DNA from 3 places in the Sphingobacterium kyonggiense genome. Region 1 is predicted to be linked to each of the others. Evidence: riboswitches for the same ligand, from Rfam matches in the RefSeq annotation. Region 1 holds a riboswitch; each other region holds the start of a gene.
The links. Region 1 has a riboswitch for S-adenosylmethionine ahead of ABD676_RS06825 (O-acetylhomoserine aminocarboxypropyltransferase/cysteine synthase family protein). Riboswitches for the same ligand answer to the same signal wherever they lie in the genome.

Region 1 (4,361 bases):
TTAAATTTAATTGATCTGCTTTGCTATTATTTTTTTCTAAGAAGTTGCTAATTACTTGTGTTAAGGTTTTGGTCTCTATGAGGAAACCATCATGACCAAAAAAGGAATGCAATTCATAATATTCTGCATTCGGAATATTCTTGGCAATAAACTCTTGCTCTTGCGGCGGAAATAGGACATCTGAAGGGATTCCTACCACCAAAGTGTTAATACCCTCAATGCTGTGCAGAACCTCTTCTACAGCGCCTCTATTTCGTCCCAAATGGTGACTGTCCATAGCCTTTGTTAAGTAGTAATAACTTAAGGCATTGAAGCGTTTCACCAATTTATCCCCTTGATAGGCTTGATAAGAAGAAGCTTTATAGGAATCTGTTTTATCGTGATCTGATTCCACTTGAGTTACACCATAAGCATTATAGGTCCGGTAGGATAGGAGAGCCATGCTACGTGCAGCCTTCAAACCATTTTGACCAGCATCTAACTTCCGCTCAAAGAAGGTAGGATCTGCTGCCAATGCCAAACGTTGGCTTTCATTAAAGGCTATTCCCCATGGGGAAAAGAAGGCATTCGTGCCGATGGCTATGAGGTTGTTGATTTTAATCAATTTTGAAGCTGCCCATTCTAAAACCTGTTGACCACCTAACGATCCACCGATAAGCGTATTGATTTCTTGAATACCTAAATGATTTGCTAATAACTGATGCGCTTGAACCATATCGCGAATGGTTACTTGCGGAAAATCTAAATAATAAGGTTCACCTGTTTCTGGATTCGTTGTTAATGGATTTGTTGTTCCGTAATGTGAACCCAATACATTGGCGCATACAATGAAATAATCTTTATCATTAAAGAATTCATCCTCACCAAATAGACCTGGCCACCAATCGAAAACATCCGAATTGGCAGTTAGGGCATGACATACCCAAATGACATTCGATTTGTCTTCATTCAAGCGACCATAACTATGGTAAGCAATCTGCAGACTTGGTAATTTCTTCCCACTCTCCAATGGGAATTCCTGACCATATTCATAAACTTGTAAACTCATCCGTTCTATATTATGCTGACCTAAAAAGATCAAATAGGGAAAACCCTATTTAATCTTTTCAAATGCTTGTTCCAAATCAGCTTTAATATCATCGATATGTTCAATACCTACAGACAAACGCAACTGACCTGGGTAAACTCCTGCTTTCTTTTGATCCGCATCACTTAATTGTTGATGCGTCGTAGCTGCTGGGTGAATAATTAATGTCTTTGCATCACCAACATTGGCTAAATGGCTGATCAATTCTAAAGAATCAATGAACTCATTTGCTTTTTCCACGCCACCTTTCACGGTGAATGATAATACTGCACCATAACCGTTTTTCAGGTATTTCTGTGCATTCTGGTGGTATGGGTGATTTTTCAATCCTGGATAGCTTACTTTTTCCACTTGCGGATGAGCATCTAACCATTGAGCTATTTCTAAAGCATTATCCACATGACGTTGAACGCGTAGGGACAGAGTTTCTAAACCTTGAACCAATAACCATGAATTGAATGGTGAAATGGCAGGACCAAAGTCACGTAAGCCTTCTACACGAGCACGAATAATAAATTGTATATTTCCAAAAGGACCATTCTCACCAAATACATCCGAGAATACTAGTCCATGATAACCCTCAGAAGGCTCTGAGAATTGCTTGAACTTACCATTGCCCCAGTTGTAATTTCCACCATCAACGATTACTCCACCAATGCTTGTTCCATGACCACCGATCCATTTAGTAGCAGATTCAACCACGATGTTCGCTCCGTGCTCTAAAGGTTTGAATAAGTAACCGCCTGCACCAAATGTATTGTCAACGATCAATGGAAGATCATGTTTTTTGGCAACTGCAGCAATCTTTTCAAAATCAGGAATGTTATAACTTGGGTTACCAATAGTTTCAACATAGATTGCTTTGGTTTTATCGTCGATTAATGCTTCAATTTTATCGGCATCAGAATCTTCTGCGAAACGAGCTTCAATACCCAATCGCTTGAAAGAAACCTTGAATTGATTATAGGTACCACCATAAAGATTAGATCCAGCCACAAAGTTCTCTCCAGATTCCAAAATGTTTGTCAATGCAATGAATTGAGCTGCTTGACCTGAAGATACCGCCAATGCTGCAACACCACCTTCTAGAGCTGCAATGCGTTTTTCAAATGCATCTGTTGTCGGGTTCATGATACGTGTATAGATGTTTCCAAATTGCTTTAAGGCAAAAAGGTTGGCACCATGTTCCGCATTGTCGAAAACATAAGAAGTAGTCTGATATAATGGTAATGCTCTTGAACCAGTAGTAGGGTCTACTTCTTGTCCAGCATGAACTTGTAGTGTTTCGAATTTTAGGTTTTTATTTTCTGACATGATATGTGTAATTTTTAATGTGATAAAATGAATTGTTTTGCTAGCCTTTTCTGTCTTTGAGGGAGGTCGTCTTGATTGCTGATGTATACTGTTTTCCCAGGCCTATGTTTAGGGAAGGTCTGATACATGAGGACGACTAACGCATTCGCGCTTGACAGACTGCTAAGCAAATAAGGGAATTTGTGTTTCTTACCGTCGGCTTTGCGACAGCACACAATAAATTAGATCTTGAAATTGTAATTGTCATAGTCTATTTCATTTATATGCTCCTAAGCATTATTGCTTCGGACAGGAATTGGCACCTTTTCAATTTTCTTGAAGGTTGCCAGTGGGTCATAGAGCCAGTCTCTCGCCACTTCTTTATAAATCAAGACCATTCATTTGGAAGGTGTTGATTAGTGTACTACGATTGAAGTACGCCGCAAATATAATGTCCACAATCAATATTTGCAATCTTTTTTTCAAAAAAAGAAGAGCTCTCTATCGATTCTTGTTTGAAAAGATGTCGATAAAAAGCTCTTTTATAAGTAGTTATTTGTCTTTTGAGTTCTAAAAACCCGAACGCGTAGGCTCGCGCATTTCGACTATTTGATCAACGATATATCTTGAATTTCCACGCCAAGGGATAACACCCTTATATTCTTTGTAATGCAAATCGAAAATTTTACCACTGTTACGTGTTAGGATTTGATAGATGGAATCTGACTCAATGGAGAATTCAAATTCATTGTTCGATAATCCAGTACTGGCACTCTGCGTACGCAATCCCGTTTGTATCAACTTTCCCTCGTAGGTTTTAAACAAATTCCCTTTCTTTACCGCAAAATTCAACTCCCCGGTTTTTACACCATCTCCAAAAACAAAATAATACTTCCAATAGAATGCCCCTGCAAGTACGATTAGAACAATTAGAATTAACCAGCTAAAGAATTTCTTGATTTTTGAAGGTCCTTTCTCAGGCAGTTGGTTTGACTTTTCCATAGTGTTTTTTTGATTTCGTTTGCAAAAAGAATACCTAAAAATAAGAACTCCATTACATTATCTAACTATAAAGCGTATAATTTTTTGAATTGTAGATATTCATGTAGACGAATGTGTGAATTTATAGAAAAAGAAAAGGCCCCAGTATAGGGGCCTCTTATATATTAAGCAAGAATGCTCATTTCATCTTCGATGGCTTGTTTGGTCTTTTCCGACACAGGCACTAAAGGTAATCGAACTTGATCCGTTCCGTAGCCTTTCTTTTCTAAGATGTATTTTACGCCTGCTGGGTTTCCTTCAACAAAACAAAGATCAATTATTTTTAAAGTCTCCAAATGTATTTTTCTTGCTTCATCAAAATTTCCTTCACGGCAAAGATGGGCTAGGGCAGAAACTTTCTTCGGATAGGCATTTCCTAAAACAGAAATTATCCCTGCAGCACCCATGGCCATCATTGGCAAGGTGATGGGGTCATCTCCTGAAATCAAAAGAAAATCTTTTGGTTTATCACGTAGGATTTCACTGAACTGCGCAAAAGAACCAGAAGCCTCTTTTGTCGCAACAATGTTTTTAAAGTCCTTTGCTAAGCGGATAGTTGTTGCAGGGCTCATGTTGCTCCCTGTTCTACCAGGAACATTGTATAATATGATTGGTAAGGGCGATGCCTCTGCAATTGCTTTATAGTGTTGGTATATACCTTCTTGTGTCGGTTTGTTGTAATATGGAGAAACCGACAAGATCGCAACATAATCCAAAACGTCAAAGTTTTTGATCTGCTCTACGATTTCTTGCGTATGGTTGCCACCGATACCAGCAACTAATGGGATACGTTTATTAACATGCTTCGAAGTAAATGCCCAAACCTGCTTTCGCTCAGCTTGACTCAGGGTTGCAGTCTCTCCGGTTGTTCCTAGAGATACTAAATAATCCATTCCGCTCTCGATCTGAAAGTCGATTAAGCGCCCTAAGGTTCCGTAAT
Region 2 (4,361 bases), on a different contig from region 1:
GGTGGACATGACCACGACCATGATCACGAAGTAACTGGTGTTGTTGTTAATGAAAATGAAAAAGGTGATTTAACCCCCATCACTGATGTGACCGTTTATTGGGCTGATGCACCAAATAAAAAAGTAAAAAGTAATGAAAACGGCGTGTTTAAAATCATGCACGTTAAGCCGTACCGTTATTTAGTGGTTGCCCATGCGAGTATGACATCTGACACGGTGGAAGTGAAGAATCTTCACGACATTGTGGTTATACAAGCAAAAAATAATGTTTTGCAAGAGGTTGTTATTTCTAGAAGACAAAAGACCAATTACATCAATAAACTAAGCCCTGTACGCGTAGAAACCATCACAGCCAAAGAATTGTTCAAAGCAGCTTGTTGTGATTTGAGTGAAAGTTTCAGTACCAATGCTTCTGTAGATGTAGTAAGCTCAGATGCTGTTACTGGAGCAAAACAAATCCAAATGCTTGGTCTAAGTGGGATTTATACTCAATTAACTGTGGAGAATCTACCCGGTCCTCGTGGCTTTGCTTCTCCCCTAGGATTAAACACCATTGCCGGAACTTGGATTGAGTCCATCAATATCAGTAAGGGTATTGGTTCTGTAGCCAATGGATTTGAAAACATGGCTGGACAGATCAATGTGGAACTTAAAAAACCGCATAATACCGATAAGCTTTATTTTAATGCTTATGCCAATAACATGGGTCGTACAGATGTCAATTTAAACTTAGCTACACACATCAATGAAAAATGGTCTGTTGGTTTATTACTGCATGATAACTTCATGTATAATAAGAAAATGAACTTTAGTGACAATGGTTTCAGGGATATGCCTGTCGGCAACTTGTTCTCCGGAGTAAACAGATGGCATTATGAAAACGGAAAAGGCATTATAGCACAATTCGGTGTAAAATACCTAAATGATGACCGCGTAGGCGGACAGATTGATTTCAATGAGAAAACCGATAAATTCACGACAAATCACTACGGTCTAGGATTCAAAAATGAACGCATTGAAGGATTTGGTAAACTGGGTTATGTATTCCCAACCAATAAACACCGTAGTATTGGTTTACAATTATCAGCTAGTCGTTATAAGCAAGACAGTTATTTTGGATTAACTGGCTACGATAATGAGCAACAGTCTATGTATGCTAACCTTCTTTTCCAGGATATTTTTTCCAGTGTGGCCCATAAATACAAAGTTGGTGCTTCATTTCAATACGACAAATTCGATGAAGATTTAAGTCGTGTTAACAGCAGCAACAATTTTGCTTATCAATTTGGACGTAAAGAGTCTGTCGCTGGTGCGTTCTTAGAATATACGTACAGCCCGACTGAAAAGTTTGATGCTGTTCTAGGAATTCGTCAGGACTATAACAATCTATATGGTTGGTTTACTACCCCTCGTGCGGTATTACGTTACGAACCTATCTTAGGTACGACCTTCCGTATCAGCTCAGGACGTGGACAACGTACAGCGAATATCTTTGCTGAGAACCTAGGTATTTTTGCTTCCAGTCGCGAGATCCGCAACTTAGATCAATTAGCTAATGGATCCAATGCTTATGGTTTAAAACCAGAAGTTTCTTGGAACACTGGACTAATGTTTGATCAAAGCTTCCAATTATTTGGTCGTGAATCAGGTATTGCCATTGAATTATTCCACAATACTTTCCAAAATCAGGTAGTAGTGGATTTCGAAAATCCTGATCAAGTTGCATTCTATAACTTGGATGGAAAATCTTATTCCAACAGTTTACAAGCTGATTTCCGTTTTATGCCTGCAAATCACTTTGAGGTTCGCATGGCTTATCGTATGTTGGATGTACAGACTGACTATGAATCCGGCAAATTACAAAAACCACTTACGGCAAAACACCGTGGATTCTTAAACTTAGCCTATAACCTTCATTCAGGATGGAGTTTTGATTATACGCTAAACATGGTTGGCAAGAAGCGTTTGCCAAATACCAGTACAAATCCAGCGCCTTACCAATTGGCAAATCAATCCGATGCCTATGTGACTATGAATGCACAGGTTAGTCGTACATTCGGTAAGAACAAAAACTTTGACATCTATATCGGTGGAGAAAACTTAACAAATTTTTACCAGAAGGACCCAATCTTGGCTTACGATGATCCATTTGGTTCTAACTTCGATACGAATATGCTTTGGGGTCCAATCGCAGGACGTATGTTTTATACCGGTATCCGTTACCATATAAAATAATTCCATAGCTAATCAGAAACCATTACCCTCAGCTTATTTATATGAGCTGAGGGTAATTTTTTTGAGGATGAGGGTATACAGTTCACTTAAAAGCTCCTTGAATAAGAATGTGTAGCAACCCAATAAAAAAATATTTTCTTGCTATTATAAAATCTAATACATAACTTAGCCACCGCTTATAGAGAAAGGCAGAGGGACTAGACCCAATGAAGCCTTAGCAACCTGTCACTTGACAAGGTGCTACATTCTACCCCCGAAAGGGAAAGATAAGCTGGCCATACTAGCCCTTAGTAGCCTTCTCTTAGCAAACAACTTTAGTGAAAAATTAATTAAGTAGAATACTTTATGTTATTAACGAACAATTTAGGTTACCCACGTGTGGGCGCATTCCGCGAATTGAAGAAAGCTAACGAAGCTTACTGGGCGAAAAAGATCAGCGCGGAAGAATTATTGCAAGCAGGACTGAAAATCCGTGAAGGCAACTGGAAGACTCAAAAGGACGCAGGAATTGACCTGATCCCTTCTAACGACTTCTCCTTTTATGATCAAGTCTTAGACCTTTCTCTTACTGTAGGTGCTATCCCAGCACGTTACAACTCTTTGTTAAACAAAATCGACCGTCAGTATAACCTAGATTTATACTTTGCTATGGCGCGTGGTTTCCAAGAAGGAGGAGTAGATGTAACGGCGATGGAGATGACCAAATGGTTCGACACCAACTACCACTATATCGTTCCTGAATTCGTGAAAGATCAGTCTTTCAAATTGACTTCAGAGAAATTCCTTAGCGAATACAATGAAGCTAAACAACAAGGAATTGAAACAAAACCGGTAATCTTAGGTCCTATTTCTTACTTATTATTAGGTAAAGAAAAAGAATTTGGCTTTAACCGTATCGACTTAATCGATAAATTACTTCCGGTTTACGAAGAAATCTTAGCAAAATTGGCTGATGCTGGCGCGCAATATGTTCAGATCGATGAGCCATTCTTAGCTTTAGATATCGATGATGCAACCCGTGCGCTTTATGGTAAAGTTTTTGAAAAACTTGCTGCAGCAGCTAAAGGCATCAAATTAATCGTTGCTACTTACTTCGAGGCATTACGCGATAATGAGGATACGGCATTAGCACTTCCAGTACACGCGCTTCACCTAGACCTTGTTCGTGGTGAAAACCAACTCGACTCTATATTAGCTAAAGTACCTGCAAACCTAACCCTTTCTTTAGGTGTGGTTGAAGGCCGTAACATTTGGAAAAATGACTACGAGAAATCTTTAGAAAAAATCAAACAAGCTGTAGATAAATTAGGAAAAGACCGCGTATGGGTTGCTCCTTCTTCTTCTTTACTTCATGTTCCTTTTGATTTAGACAATGAACAAAACGAAGAATCTCTTCCTGCGGAAGTGAAAAACTGGTTAGCATTTGCTAAACAAAAATTAGCTGAAGTAAAAGACTTAGCTGTATTAGCTGAAGGTGATGTAGATGCAGATACGCAAAAACGTTTTGAAGCAAATAAAGCTGCAAACGAAAGCCGTCGTACTTCTCCATTAATCCACAGACCAGAAGTTAAAACTCGTGTTAGCAATATCACTGATGATGATGCTACTCGTACTTCTAAATTCAATGACCGTAAAGTTGCGCAACAAGCGAAGTTCAACCTTCCAGCATTCGCAACAACTACAATCGGTTCATTCCCACAAACAAAAGACGTTCGTAAATGGAGAGCAGACTTGAAAAAAGGATCTATCTCTCAAGAGCAATACGATAAAGAAATCGCTGAAGAAACAGAAAGAACTATCCGTCTACAAGAGCAATTGGATATCGATGTATTAGTACATGGTGAATTCGAGCGTAATGACATGGTGGAGTATTTCGGAGAGCAATTAGCGGGATATGCATTCACTCAAAACGGATGGGTACAATCGTACGGTTCTCGTTGTGTGAAACCTCCAATTATTTATGGTGATGTATTCCGTCCAGAAGACATGACTGTTCGTTGGTCTGCATATGCACAATCATTAACTAACCGCCCTGTAAAAGGTATGTTAACTGGTCCAGTAACGATCTTACAATGGTCTTTCGTACGTAACGACCAACCTCGTTCTACCACGACTTACCAAATTGC
Region 3 (4,361 bases), on a different contig from region 1:
GAACAGCAATGTGCCCTGTATCAGCAGCAATAACAGATTCATAGGGCTTTAACAGGTGACTAATCACCAATAGGTTTGCTTGTGTTCCACCTGATATAAAATAGATGTCGGCCTGATCATTCTGCAGGTAGGATTTTATCTTTTGTTTAGCCAACTCACTTATATGATCTGTGCCATAACCTGGCTCCTGTTGCATATTGGTATCCATAAGCAATTGTAAAATTGCTGGATGAGCACCTTCACTATAATCGTTTCTGAAACTGATTTTTCTTGACATACCCAAAGTTATAAATTCATCGATAATCAAGAACTCAATGCCTATTATTTTTACAAATTGTGCATGAAGTAAGGCTAAAAGAAAGGGGTTGGAAATGTAAATTTCCAACCCCTTTATCATATTTTGTATTTAAAAATGATCTATTTCCCAAACATTCCCGCCAAGCTATCCAAAATACTTCCTTTAGCCTTGCTGTCATTTTTTTGATTAAAGAATTCCCCAACCAAGTCACCTAAACCACCTGAAACATTGGGTTGGGAAGACTGGGCATTTGAAGAACCGCCTCCTAAAACCGAACCAATAAGGTCACCAATACCACCAGAACCACCAGACTGCGATGCTCCACCTCCTAAAATACTTCCTATTAAATCACCTATACCACCGGAACCACCTTGCTCATCTTGACCTTGTTTTTTCTTCCCTAAATAGCCCATTACCAATGGTGCTAATAAGGCTAAAATACCAGCAATCTTACCCATGCTGATACCCGATTTTTCAGAAAGTGATTGTTTTACATTCTCTGTGTTTTTACCGAAGATGTGGTTTACGATTTTGTCCTCATCTTCTGTAGGACCATTAGAAAAAAGACTTCCCAAATTATCGAAAATGCTACCATTATGCTTGCTAGCCAAGGCCTGTTGAATACCATTAGCTTGCTCTGGGCTCTTTTGCGCATTGTAATTTAATGCAGACATCATCAAAGGAATTGCGGCAGAAACAACCCACTGCGTTTGATTTTTGTCTAGTCCAAGTTTTTCAGAAATCCCTTCTGTTGCTTGGGAGCCTATGCTGCCTGAAATTAGATCTGTAAAATTCATGTTTTGGTTTATTTTAATTATTAAATATTAAATTTACGAATCAAATATAGAGCCAAATACATTATTATGAAGAATATAGCCCTTAGCCTATTTTCATGTTGTACACTTTTGTTGACAGCATGTAATAGTACAGATAAAAATACAGCGCCAAAGCCAATAGAAGAAATCAAATTAACAGCCGATATTGCCAAATCTATATTCGCCCTTCCAACCCATTGTTTAGAGGTTGAATACCCGAATAAACTGGGACAAGTATTAGGCTCCGATGCCGATTTAAAATCACCAAAAACCTTACGACCTGTATTTTACGGATGCTTTGATTGGCACTCCTCCGTTCATGGCTATTGGTCCATCATCAAATTGATGAAACAATTCCCAGAACTGGATACGGATGGTAAAATCCGTGCTCTTTTGAACCAACATATCACTTCAGAAAACGTTGAAATTGAAAAAGCTTTTTTTGAGGATCCCAATAATTTGAGTTTCGAAAGAACCTATGGTTGGGCTTGGTTATTTAAATTGCAGGAGGAGTTACACACTTGGGAGGATGCTGATGCTAAACGTTGGGAATCGGCTTTAAAACCATTAGTGGATCTATTGGTAAAAAGATACCAAGAATACCTGCCTAAACTCGTCTACCCTATTCGCGCAGGGCAACATGATAACTCTGCCTTTGGATTATCACTTTCTTTGGATTATGCTAAAACAATGAAAGATCAAGCATTCATCAAAAGCATAGAGGATAATTCTAAAAGGTTATTTGCAAAGGATAACCTATGCAACTTAGCCTATGAACCTTCAGGCTATGACTTCCTATCACCATGTTTAGAAGAGGCCTTTCTAATGAGTAAAGTGTTGGAACCAGGACGCTATGATGCTTGGTTGAAAGCATTTTTACCGAGTCTTTATGAGTCTGGATTTCATTTGGAACCAGCAATCGTTAAAGACCGTACCGATGGCAAATTGGTACATCTGGATGGATTAAACTACAGTCGTGCAGCTTGTTTATTTGGAATTGCAAAAGCCGTTCCTTCCTTAAATCATTTAAAAGATTTGGCGAATGAACATCTAGCATTTTCTATCAATAATATTAGTTCCCAAGATGATTACATGGGCACCCATTGGTTAGGAACTTTTGCCTTATATGCATTATCCGAAAAACCTTAAATACTCCATATTATTATTAATTGGAAAAAACTCATTAAAGTTTTTCAAAGACGGTATTCCTAAAAATAGCGGCAGTTAGAGTTTATCTTCCTGCCGCAGATAGAACATTTTAATCCAACGGTACAAGTTTATTTGCTTCGAGGCGAACAGCAATACGTTGAATCTGAGTAAAACCATCTAGGCTATGAATAATAGCCGAGAGATCAATGCCTCGATTGGAGAGAGTCGATAACAAGGCATTCCGGAAAGCAGTCTTACTACTGCCCCAGTTGGAACGCACAAGCTCATTGTTTAAAATGACCAATTCTTGCGTAGAATAATGATGAAATTGCTCTACTAAATGTTGTTGAAAATCTTTTGTGTGTGACATACAATTCTTGTTTATTTCATTAAACCATCATTGCATCCAGAAAAGAAGGGTGTTGTTCCTATTATATTCGTTTATTTTGGCAGGAAACCCGTATTAATTTACCACCGCGGTGCCGACACTCGGTTGGTATTGCTTGCGCAATTCTGAATACTCTACAAACTTAGTAGATTATTTTTGAATTGACAATAGAAAAACAATCTTTTTTTGATTTATACTTGAAATGGGGACATTAAAAGTAGATTTTATAAAGTAAAATGGTTTACCAACATGCAGTTATTATACCTAAAAATCAAGCAATTAAACCTAGCTTCTACTGTGTATCTGTTAAAAAAAATGATTACAGAACTTAAAAAAATAAAACAATAGAAATTGCTATTTACCAAAACTCGGCAATGGGTAATTTATAAAATGTAGTATCTTTTGTTGATTGCCAAGGCGCCAAACCAAAAGACCAAGTCTTTTCTTTTTTATCTAACATTCGCGCAAAAGATTGATCACCCCAGCTATATTCCACTTTATAGGTTTGACCCGTATCATGAAGCTCCCCGAACATCCTGGGAGTTGAGGTACCTGAAACGCCATTGGTATACATAATCACCTTATCAAACTGCAGACTCGTACCTTCCGGTATTTTCTTAATCAGTTTAACTTCTGGATTTTGCAATTTTATTCGATCATGATACCACTGAAACGAAGGATTTAGGCTATCTAGAAGAACCACGGGATATTTAGAATCTACTGGTTCCTTCTCTTGAAAAAGCCATACTGTTCTTTGAAGATTTAATTTATCCCCTACATAGGCAGCAAAGGGTTGCATCTCACTGATATTCCGCGTTTTCATTTTAATTGTGCTATACAGTAAGAATCCAAAAAGCAGCAAACTAACTGTTATCACCAAGATCAAGATTCGAATAGCTTTCTTTCTTTTTTGCGCCATTAGTTAAGTCAGTTATTTTTTCTCTGTGAAATACATTTCCGTTAATTTGTCAGAAGATATCAAATTTAATTGAAATGATTCTTGGGAAGTAATATTGGCATCTATGGTTTGTTCTTCATAATCCGTAGAATTCAATTCCTGACTTGGTTTATGATGAGTGCTCATGTTTTTATTCATTGCGACTTTTAGTTGCCCTTGGTTATTTTCAATCACCTTAAACCAACCAAAACCTACTTTGGAGGCAACTCGCTCACCGGGTTTCATCGTTTCAAATCTTCCGAAGTACATATCTCCTGCCTTTGGTGTTTCTTGAATTGGAGTCACCTGATCGGCATAAGAGGGTTTTGGACGTAAGGAATCATACGTTAAATAGGCGAAGAAACCGATAAAAAAGAGCGTCATGATATAACCGACAATGGTCAGTTTAAATCGATAGGGAGCTGCAGGAACTTCATGCTCCTTTTGTTTGACCAAGGCATGCATTTCTCCTGTCCATTTTCGCTTTGGGATGGTTTTATTGGTTGATAGATCCCAATATAAGGGAGCAGCGTTTTTATTATATATTCTGAAGAAGGCGGTCCAAGCATAGTTTCGGTAAAAGCCTAAAACCATATCAGCCTCAGTGTTTATTGGATTTTCCAATTGACCTACTGAAAATACCTTTTCCTCTATTCGTTTGGTGTAAAAAAACATAAGCAGTTTCGTTATATTTCAAATAAGTTGATGGCAAATAACAACCCTAATTATCGATAGGGACTTACCAATCATACTTATCAAAAATAGTGGCTGACA

Region 2: another riboswitch for S-adenosylmethionine. It lies ahead of metE (5-methyltetrahydropteroyltriglutamate--homocysteine S-methyltransferase); the one in region 1 lies ahead of ABD676_RS06825 (O-acetylhomoserine aminocarboxypropyltransferase/cysteine synthase family protein).
Region 3: another riboswitch for S-adenosylmethionine. It lies ahead of ABD676_RS09010 (5-oxoprolinase); the one in region 1 lies ahead of ABD676_RS06825 (O-acetylhomoserine aminocarboxypropyltransferase/cysteine synthase family protein).

Annotation. Positions count from the first base shown of each region.
Region 1 covers NZ_BAAAZI010000006.1:443,171-447,531, forward strand. Annotated here, with positions in the region: gene ABD676_RS06820 (homoserine O-acetyltransferase family protein) at 1-1,048, opposite strand, end outside; gene ABD676_RS06825 (O-acetylhomoserine aminocarboxypropyltransferase/cysteine synthase family protein) at 1,094-2,401, opposite strand; SAM riboswitch class I at 2,658-2,770, opposite strand; gene ABD676_RS06830 (hypothetical protein) at 2,951-3,382, opposite strand; gene dapA (4-hydroxy-tetrahydrodipicolinate synthase) at 3,547-4,361, opposite strand, start outside.
Region 2 covers NZ_BAAAZI010000004.1:331,322-335,682, forward strand. Annotated here, with positions in the region: gene ABD676_RS02555 (TonB-dependent receptor domain-containing protein) at 1-2,235, shown strand, start outside; SAM riboswitch class I at 2,409-2,508, shown strand; gene metE (5-methyltetrahydropteroyltriglutamate--homocysteine S-methyltransferase) at 2,581-4,361, shown strand, end outside.
Region 3 covers NZ_BAAAZI010000007.1:28,067-32,427, forward strand. Annotated here, with positions in the region: gene ABD676_RS08995 (threonine aldolase family protein) at 1-277, opposite strand, end outside; gene ABD676_RS09000 (DUF937 domain-containing protein) at 418-1,095, opposite strand; gene ABD676_RS09005 (DUF2891 domain-containing protein) at 1,162-2,262, shown strand; gene ABD676_RS09010 (5-oxoprolinase) at 2,372-2,632, opposite strand; SAM-I-IV-variant riboswitch at 2,694-2,788, opposite strand; gene ABD676_RS09015 (hypothetical protein) at 3,009-3,473, opposite strand; gene ABD676_RS09020 (hypothetical protein) at 3,582-4,262, opposite strand.